Regions from separate parts of the Pontibacillus yanchengensis genome, predicted to be linked through region 2. Evidence: riboswitches for the same ligand, from Rfam matches in the RefSeq annotation. Region 2 holds a riboswitch; the other holds the start of a gene.

Region 1 (4,424 bases), on a different contig from region 2:
CATCGAAATGGATATCCTCTATTATTTTCTTCCCTTCAAATGACATGGATATTGACTCTAATGAGAGGTTAGCCATCTGTATGTTTCCCTCCTTTATTTTGCCAACGTATAACTCTCTTCTCTAATAGAGCAATGAGGGCAAAGAAACTTAAGCTGACAATCATGATGATGAAAATAGCCACAAATAGCCTGTCTGTACGAAAGGAAGAGGATGCTAGTGTCATATAAACCCCAATCCCTTTTTTAGCACCGAGCCATTCAGAAATTACCGCTCCCATAACGCTATAGGTTGCAGAAATTTTAAGACCTGAAAAGAGAGAAGGGAGGGCGTGTGGCCATTCTAACTTCCAGAAAATTTGCTTGTTAGAAGCTCCCGCCATTTTCATGTAATGCATCAATTCAGAGCTTGTTTGTTTAAGTCCATCTAAAGTGGCAATTGCGATAGGAAAAAAACAAACTAATGTAATGATAATAAGCTTTGGGAGCGTTCCAAATCCAAACCATATTACAAGTAATGGTGCCAAAACGATAATAGGAATATTCTGAGATAGGATCATAAATGGATAAACAATTTCTCTTAAAGCAGAAATAGTATGTAACCCAATGGCTACAATCACACCAAAGCTGGTACCAATAATAAAACCTAGCAACGTTAATTGAATGGTTGATAATAAATGGCCATTATAATTAGACCAGCCTGTTATTCCTTCATGAAAAATATCGGAAGGAGGAGGCATAAGCCAAGCTGGGATAGCAAATAGTTTACTACTAATTTCCCAAATAATAAATAAAAGGATGAGGACCGCAATGGGCCTCCATCCTTGAAGAATGATGTGTTTCATGTACGATACTTCTCCGTCAATTGATCCATAGATGCTCCGCTAGGTTGATAGAGCACTTTGATCTGTGAGATGACATTGGAACAACCCATATCTATCATTTTTTGATTCATTTGTTCAATAACGGTGAAAATTTCTGATAGATTTCCTTCTAATGTTGTTTCTAAAGGATGAACTTCATATTTGATACCTGATGCATCAATAATAGAAATAGCTTGGTCTACATAAGGGATAACATTGTCGTTCTTGTTTGTTTTAGGTAAAATCTGAATACTGACTAATGAATTAGCCATAAGATCACTCCTTATTTGGTAGGAATTCATTCGTAAATGCGTCCTCGACTTGTAACTGTTCTTCCAGAAGATTGTTATTATACATCCAATCGGAATAATTTTTCCAAGTTTCTTTTTCCTGAATACCCCATTGCTCTGCGTCATCTTGATATTTAGGAGATAGCCACTTTTGACTTGCTTTTACAAGCTCTTCGTCTAAATCAGGAACAGCATCTATAAGTATAGAAGCTGCATCTTCAGGGTTATCCTTAGCAAAGGTGTAACCTTTTGAAGCGGCTGTAATAAAGGATGACACTGTTTCAGGGTTTTCGTTTATCATCGATTCATTAGTCGTCAATATCGGAGTATAGTAATCTAATTTTTCGGAGTAGTCCGTGAGGTATTGCATGTTTAACTCTTGACCACGCAATTCTGCTTCCACACCGGTCCAGCCATAATAGATCCAAGCAAAATCAACATCACGTTTAACAGCTGTAAAGAAGTCAGTATTGCCCATGTTGACAATGTCCACTTTTTCTACATCAGCGTCTTCCTGCTTCATCAAAGATGATAGAACGGCTTTTTCTACCGGAGCACCCCAGCCACCATACGTTTTACCTTCATAGTCAGCTGGTGATGTTATGTTCTTATCTTTTGGTGAAGCAAATCCAGAAGTATTATGTTGAATTACAGCTGCTATAGACACAATAGGAATATCTTGAACACGGGCATGTGTTAATGCTTCCTGAGCACTTACACCGAATTCAGCCTTTCCGGACGCAACAAGTTGATTTGCTCCTGTTTCACCTGGCATAAGGATTTCGACATCCAGACCTTGCTCTTTGAAATATCCTTTTTCTTTTGCTACGTATAATCCTGTATGGTTTGTATTAGGAGTCCAGTCTAATACGATAGATACTTCTTTTAATTCTTCTTCATTTTCTTTAGAACTTGCTCCTTGCTCGTTGGAAGAGCAAGCTGTCAAAATAACAACCACTAATGTAAGCACGACGAATAAAAACTTTCTCATTTTAATACCTCCTGATATGTTCATAGATTGCGTTAATCTAGAAATAGGAATGAAGAACAGGAAGCGTAGGAAGATTAAATGTATGATAAGAAAATAAAAAACACCCTAGGTCCATACCTAGGGTGCATATATCAATACATTATTAATCGATTGACTATGTTCCCTACGCTGGTCTAAACCAGTTCAGGTTCCAAGGGTCAGTATGTAACGCATACTATCTCAACCAGCAACACTGGTCCCCCTACATTTCTCATATTATTAAGTTAATTAACGCCTTTTCTAAACTTTGCCACAGAAGCGAATCTTTTTCAAGTATTATTTACATTGATATAGGAAAAGGGCAAAATAGAGTAGTGTGTTACTATACTAAATCACTGAAGAATATATAAAGAAGGAGATTCTGATGTCACAATCTATACAGGAACAAATCCAAACTTTTAAACAGGACCAACAAAACAGAGGGCGTTTGTTAATCAGTTGCCCAGACCAACCAGGAATTGTATCTGCCATTTCAACGTTTTTAGCAGACAATAATGCCAATATTATGGAATCAAACCAATATTCAACTGATCCCAAGGAAGGGACCTTCTTCATGCGAATTGAATTTGAATGCCCTGATTTACCTACTAAAGAAGAAGAGCTAAAAACACAATTCAGCCTCATAGCACAAACTTTTTCAATGGATTGGAAGCTTAAAAGTGTGTATGATGTGAAAAGGACAGCTATATTCGTATCAAAAGAACTACATTGTTTAAGAGAGCTTTTATTTGAATGGCAAAGCGGAGATATCATTACAGAAATCCCCTTAGTAATTGGTAACCATGAGCATGCCAGGCAGATTGTTGAATCATTTGGAATTCCATTCTATTATATCCCGGCCTCTAAAGAAAATCGAGCAGAAGTAGAGGAAAAGCAATTGGAATTACTAAAGGAATACAACATAGATGTCATTGTCCTTGCTCGCTATATGCAAATCCTAACTCCAAACTTTGTAGCTGCTCACCCTTCTGAGATTATCAATATTCACCACTCATTCTTACCTGCGTTTATTGGAGCAAATCCACATAAGCGTGCCCATGAACGGGGTGTCAAGCTAATTGGAGCCACATCTCATTATGTAACTAATGAGTTGGATGAAGGTCCAATAATTGAACAAGATATTAACAGAGTAGACCACCGAGATGATGTCAAAGATTTGAAAAAGATAGGTCGTTCGATAGAAAGAACTGTATTAGCACGTGCAGTTAAATGGCATCTTGAGGATCGTGTTATTGTATTTGAAAATAAAACGATAGTATTTTAATTGATTAGAGCAATAGAAGGATTCCAAGGGCCAAATTTGTATGCTAATAGTGGTCAAGGGAGGTTCATATATATATGCAAAAAACCTATGACAAATTCATAGGTTTTTTGCACTATATATATAGGTATTTTTTAGTCTCTAAACTAGGAAATTAAACTCATAATTTAACTTAATACTTCATAAGTCGTAGTTCCATTTCGATATAGTAAGTAATAACAAAATATATGCTGAAGGGACACTACACACATGACTTTTAATTTGAAATTAATCTCGTTTATGGTTTGCGTTTTATTTGTTGGTTTATTTGTAGGAAAAACAGTATTGGGGGAAAGTGCCATTCAAACTCAGGATGAAGTTATCTGTGAGAGTTGTTGGGAATTTTCATATGTTGACCATCAATCACAGGTACTAATTGATGGTAAAGAAGATGGAGAGTTTTTACCTGCATCCTCTTTTATTGCTGATCAAGCAGGAGGCAATACATACAATCACTACGATGTTAAAGATGTTACATCTTCCGCTACAACCATTGAATCGAGCTCCACTGTAAGCAGGGATATATTGACCCATGTTTCCATTCAAGGGATAAAGGGTTCAAAAGTAACTACCCAAATTACTGGGCAAGACGACAAGCTGACCAGTATGATTAAAACACATCTTGAAATGAATGGCTTTAATGCAACAATTGAACCAGCTTCTACTTCTCAGATTGGGGTTTCGATTACTTACACAGAGGCACAAGCTAATGCTTTCTTTGAAGGTGGTGACCTAACGTCATTTTCTTCCTTATCCAACACACCAAAGAAAGATGCATTTTCCAATTATGCTCAAGCTATTAAAGATGCATTGAATGAATACCATACACAAAAAAATGTTTGGATCTGGGACAGCAACTCAGTCGCAGAAACTCCTGATCAAACCATTGACTTTTTAACAAGACACCATGTAAATCATATTTATTTACATTATAACCCCCTAGT
Region 2 (4,424 bases):
GATTAAAAGAACTCGTTGGAGAGGTTTACGCTCCAGTTTATGTAACCGATCAAGATGTTTTTAAAGGTTTAGACATATTGAATTACGATACAAAGAACCTTCGCTAATAGCGTAGGTTTACATATAGTATAATCTAGGGGTAATGAAATATGAATAGCCATAACGAACAAGACATTATTATTGCTAAAAATACTATGGCGCAACAAAAAGAAACCATCTCATCCTTTTTGGATATTGCCGAGTCTATTGTAAAACAAACCAACCAGATAACTCAGACATCTACTTCTATCAACAACAATCTAGATGTAGCTGCGGAGAAAACTACGGAAGGTACACACATTTCACGAAAGAGATGCAAGAAATACAACAGTTTTCCTCTGTATTGCTAGAAAAGGTGAAGATTCTATCCTCCCTATTAAAAGCATTAACAGATATCATTTCAACCCTTCAAAAAATCTCTTCCCAAACTTGCCCTTAACGCTTCCATAGAAGCAGCTCGAGCTGGAAATACAGGTCGAGGTTTTAGTGTTGTTGAGCAAGAAGTTCATAAGCTCTCCGAAGAAAGCCATGAAGCAACAGAAACGAATGATGCTGGAACCGGAAAAGTGAATGCCGCAGCTGAAGTAACCAGAGATGAGATCCCGCGTAAAGACGTGGCGAAAGTGATTGTAGAGAATCTTAATAACGACAGTCTGATCAATAAAGAATTTCAGGTGACCAAAGGGGATACCCCTATTTTAGACGCGCTGAAAACCATCTAAACAAACAAAACCCTGTCCGATTCGTAAGGTCGGACAGGGTTTTTTGCTTTATTTTTTGTGACGGTCGGAGCGTGTTTCAGTCGCATTGTGATCGTGATCAGTCTGGTTGTCATGTATTTCAGGATTGAATGGTTCTTCTTGTGCATGGTGATTTCCTTGATTGTTATCGTAGTGCTCACTTTGCCCGTGGTGGTCTTGGTGCTTATGGTGTCCGTGGTCGTTCTGGACGTGCTCCGGATACATGGAACTGTTTTCTGTACGGTTTGATATGAACGTGCGATATACTTGCTCCGCATGTTTTTCTGCAGCTTCAACGAGTACGATGATTTTTCCGTCCTTCAAATGACCTTCGTACTGTTTTGCCTGCTCTTTCGGCATACCCATACCTACGAGGGCACCGACGATTCCACCGCCACCGGCTCCGACTCCTGCCCCCGTCAGAGCAGAAGCGAGAGGTCCTGCTGCGGCGATTTGACCGACTCCGGGAATGGCAAGAAGGCCAAGGCCGACTACAAGACCGCTGAGTCCCCCGAGCACTCCACCGGAGGCAGCACCAATTCCTGCTCCTTTACCGGCATTTTCCCCGCGACCGCCTCTATTCGAGGTGACACTTGTTTTGGTTTCATCTTCTAGTACATTCACTTTGTTTTTGTCCTGGGCAAAAACGGAAATGTCATTCACTTTGTACCCGTGTTTCGTTAATCCCTGAATAGCTCTTTCTGCATCTCCGACGTGTGAGAACACGCCGCCGATCAAGTGACTGGCCATGATAATTCCTCCTTTAAATTCTAACCTGCTGAACGATACCCGCGAACAGGTTGAATATGCAGCGACAACCTAAAAACAGGAAAAACGACCCACGGAAATGGCTGAAATAAAGAGGTTTACAAAAAATTCAGACTGATATATGATAACAGACAAAGAACAAAAAAACTGCATACCGATTGATGCACTAGGGGAGCCATACGTGGCTGAGAAGAACACAGTTCTGACCCTTTGAACCCGATCTGGATAATACCAGCGTGGGGAAGTGCGGTCTGAGTGATAACACAAACTCTTTTTGATAGACAGACTGCATCCCACGACCGGGTGCAGTCTTTTTGTTTTTTAAATCAGAAGGAGGAATTATAGATGAGTCAACAGTGCGGAAATTCAAGGATTGCAGGGTGTTCGTTTTCGGTGCATCCGATGACTGACCAGTTCGTGGAATATATCAAAGGAAGTCTGAAAGAAACGGACACATCGAATGTTTGGATGGATACTGACGAAGTGACGACAACGGTCCGCGGGGAAATCGAGCATGTTTTCGATGTTACAAGAGCTGTGTTTTTGAGAATTGCTAAGACCGGTGTACACACGGCATTCAATGCCACGTATTCCATCGGGTGTCCGGGAGATTCTGCAGGAGATCAGTACACAGGGGACATCGGTGAGCCTGCCAATGGTCTTCATGAGGTGAAACAGCATACCAGTGCAAAGTTTTCCCTTTATCCTATGGGCGGTGGGGATTATATGGAAGTCATTTACCGGGAAATAGACAGGATGAAAGAGAAAGGAATTGATGTGTCTGCCGTTCATTATGCAACGAAACTATCTGGAGATGTGAATGATACGTTCCATGGTTTGGAGGATGTATTCCGGGAAACGGAAAGAAGCGGATCTTCTCATACCGTAATGACAGTGACGATGTCGGCAAACAGTCCGTCTCAGAAAGAGGAGCAGTCATGAAAAACTGGAAGTTGAAAGAAATCGTGGTCATGTCCGTGCTTTCGGTAGTTTTCGCTGTCGTCTACCTGGCTTTTCTTCCTGTCGGAAAGGTGCTCGTGGGATTTTTCGGTCCAATCGGCTATGATTTCATTTTCGGCATCTGGTTCATCGTTTCGATCATTGCCGCCTATATCATTCGGAAACCGGGAGCTGCTTTTCTTTCGGAAACGATTGCGGCAACAGTGGAAGTGCTGCTTGGAAATGCGGTAGGGCCGATGCTAATTATCAGCGGAATGATTCAGGGACTCGGGGCGGAAGCCGGGTTCGCTTTGACCCGCTATCGCCGTTATGATTTATGGACACTGATGTTTGCTGGGATGATGGCCGGTGTGTTCAGTTTCGCCTGGGGGTACTTCCAATCAGGGTTTGCAGCCCTTGCCGGAGGTTATGTTCTGCTTATGTTCATCACCCGTGTCATCAGCGGTGCTCTGCTTGCAGGGGTAGCCGGCAAAGCACTAAGTGACGCATTGGCAAAAACGGGAGTGCTTTCGAGCTTTGCTTTAGGTAAAGAAAAACGGAAGAAGCATGCTGCATGATGAGCGTTCGGAATCTCACGTTGCAATATGAAGATATGGAAGAGCCGGTAATACAGGATGTATCGTTTTCCGTTGTAGAAAAGGAGACAGTACTCCTTCTTGGAGCGAGCGGGTCGGGTAAGAGCACGCTCACTCATTGTCTTACGGGTCTTTATCCAAGAGAACTGGAAGGAACAATGGAAGGGGAAGTCACTCTTCATGAGAAACCAGTGGCTGATGCTTTACCCGGAGCCATAAGTCGCAGTGTCGGCATTGTATTTCAGGATCCAGAGACTCAATTCTGCATGCTGACGGTAGAAGATGAAATGGCATTTGGACTCGAGAATCTACAGGTGGCCCCGGAGTTGATGGAGGAGAAAGTCGATGCGGCCCTTCAGGATGTCGGGTTACGGGAGAAAAAGAAAGAAATGATTACGGCCCTGTCCGGTGGAGAAAAGCAGAAGCTGGCACTCGCCTGTATTCTTGCCATGAACCCGCCTATGATCATTCTTGATGAGCCGACGGCCAATCTCGATCCGGTAGCGACAGAGGCGTTCGTTTCTCTACTGGAGACGCTGAAAGAAGAGCGCCATTTATCTCTTTTCATAATCGAACACGACCTGGACCCCTGGGTCTCTATGACAGACCGGGTATTGATGCTCGGAAGGGATGGACGAATTTTTTACGATGGACCGCTCCGCGAAGGATTGCAAGAACACGCAGGAAACCTGAAGCATCAAGGGGTCGCTATGCCGATGGTATCTGAGCTGGCACTTCAGGCAGGAGTAGCCGAACCTCCATTTCCATTGACGATAGATGAGCTGAGAAGGCGAAATCCTGTTCTGGAAGGGAAGCAAAGAGTGAGAAAAGATGAAATACCATTGCTTCGGGCAGAGAACGTAAGCTGGAAATCTGTTCTGAAAGATGTGAATGTGACTATTTCGAATGGATCTTTCACAGCGGTTGTCGGACCGAATGGAAGCGGGAAGACGACGCTTTGTCGGTTGCTTGCCGGTATAATATCCCCTTCTGCCGGTAAAGTCGAGCACCCTTTTGGAAAAAAAGAACAGTTCCGCCACGTCGGATATGTCTTCCAGAACCCTGAGCATCAGTTTCTCACGGACAGCGTATGGGAAGAGGTTTCCTATAGCGGTGCTAACCGTAAACAGGTACAGCAAATGCTTGAGTGGTGCGGATTGTCGAAGCATGTGGATATGCATCCCTTCCGTCTCAGTCAGGGCCAAAAGCGAAGGCTTAGTGTAGCCACGATGCTCGTAAATGATCAGGACGTTTTATTTCTCGATGAACCGACGTTCGGCCAGGATGCTGCGTCCACGGAACATTTGATGAACCTAATCGAGGAAAAACATCGCTCAGGAAC

The links. Region 2 has a riboswitch for thiamine pyrophosphate ahead of GLW08_RS18065 (YkoF family thiamine/hydroxymethylpyrimidine-binding protein). Riboswitches for the same ligand answer to the same signal wherever they lie in the genome.
Region 1: another riboswitch for thiamine pyrophosphate. It lies ahead of GLW08_RS00630 (ABC transporter substrate-binding protein); the one in region 2 lies ahead of GLW08_RS18065 (YkoF family thiamine/hydroxymethylpyrimidine-binding protein).

The regions. Positions count from the first base shown of each region.
Region 1 covers NZ_WMEU01000001.1:131,779-136,202, forward strand. The annotation lists gene GLW08_RS00615 (ABC transporter ATP-binding protein) at 1-76, opposite strand, end outside; gene GLW08_RS00620 (ABC transporter permease) at 69-842, opposite strand; gene GLW08_RS00625 (thiamine-binding protein) at 839-1,132, opposite strand; gene GLW08_RS00630 (ABC transporter substrate-binding protein) at 1,137-2,141, opposite strand; TPP riboswitch at 2,285-2,394, opposite strand; gene purU (formyltetrahydrofolate deformylase) at 2,545-3,444, shown strand; gene GLW08_RS00640 (poly-gamma-glutamate hydrolase family protein) at 3,691-4,424, shown strand, end outside.
Region 2 covers NZ_WMEU01000007.1:66,600-71,023, forward strand. The annotation lists gene GLW08_RS18045 (glutaredoxin family protein) at 1-107, shown strand, start outside; gene GLW08_RS18050 (hypothetical protein) at 150-389, shown strand; partial or broken gene GLW08_RS22300 (hypothetical protein) at 486-533, shown strand; gene GLW08_RS22015 (hypothetical protein) at 606-761, shown strand; gene GLW08_RS18060 (low temperature-induced protein) at 810-1,505, opposite strand; TPP riboswitch at 1,706-1,807, shown strand; gene GLW08_RS18065 (YkoF family thiamine/hydroxymethylpyrimidine-binding protein) at 1,893-2,489, shown strand; gene GLW08_RS18070 (ECF transporter S component) at 2,486-3,064, shown strand; gene GLW08_RS18075 (ABC transporter ATP-binding protein) at 3,061-4,424, shown strand, end outside.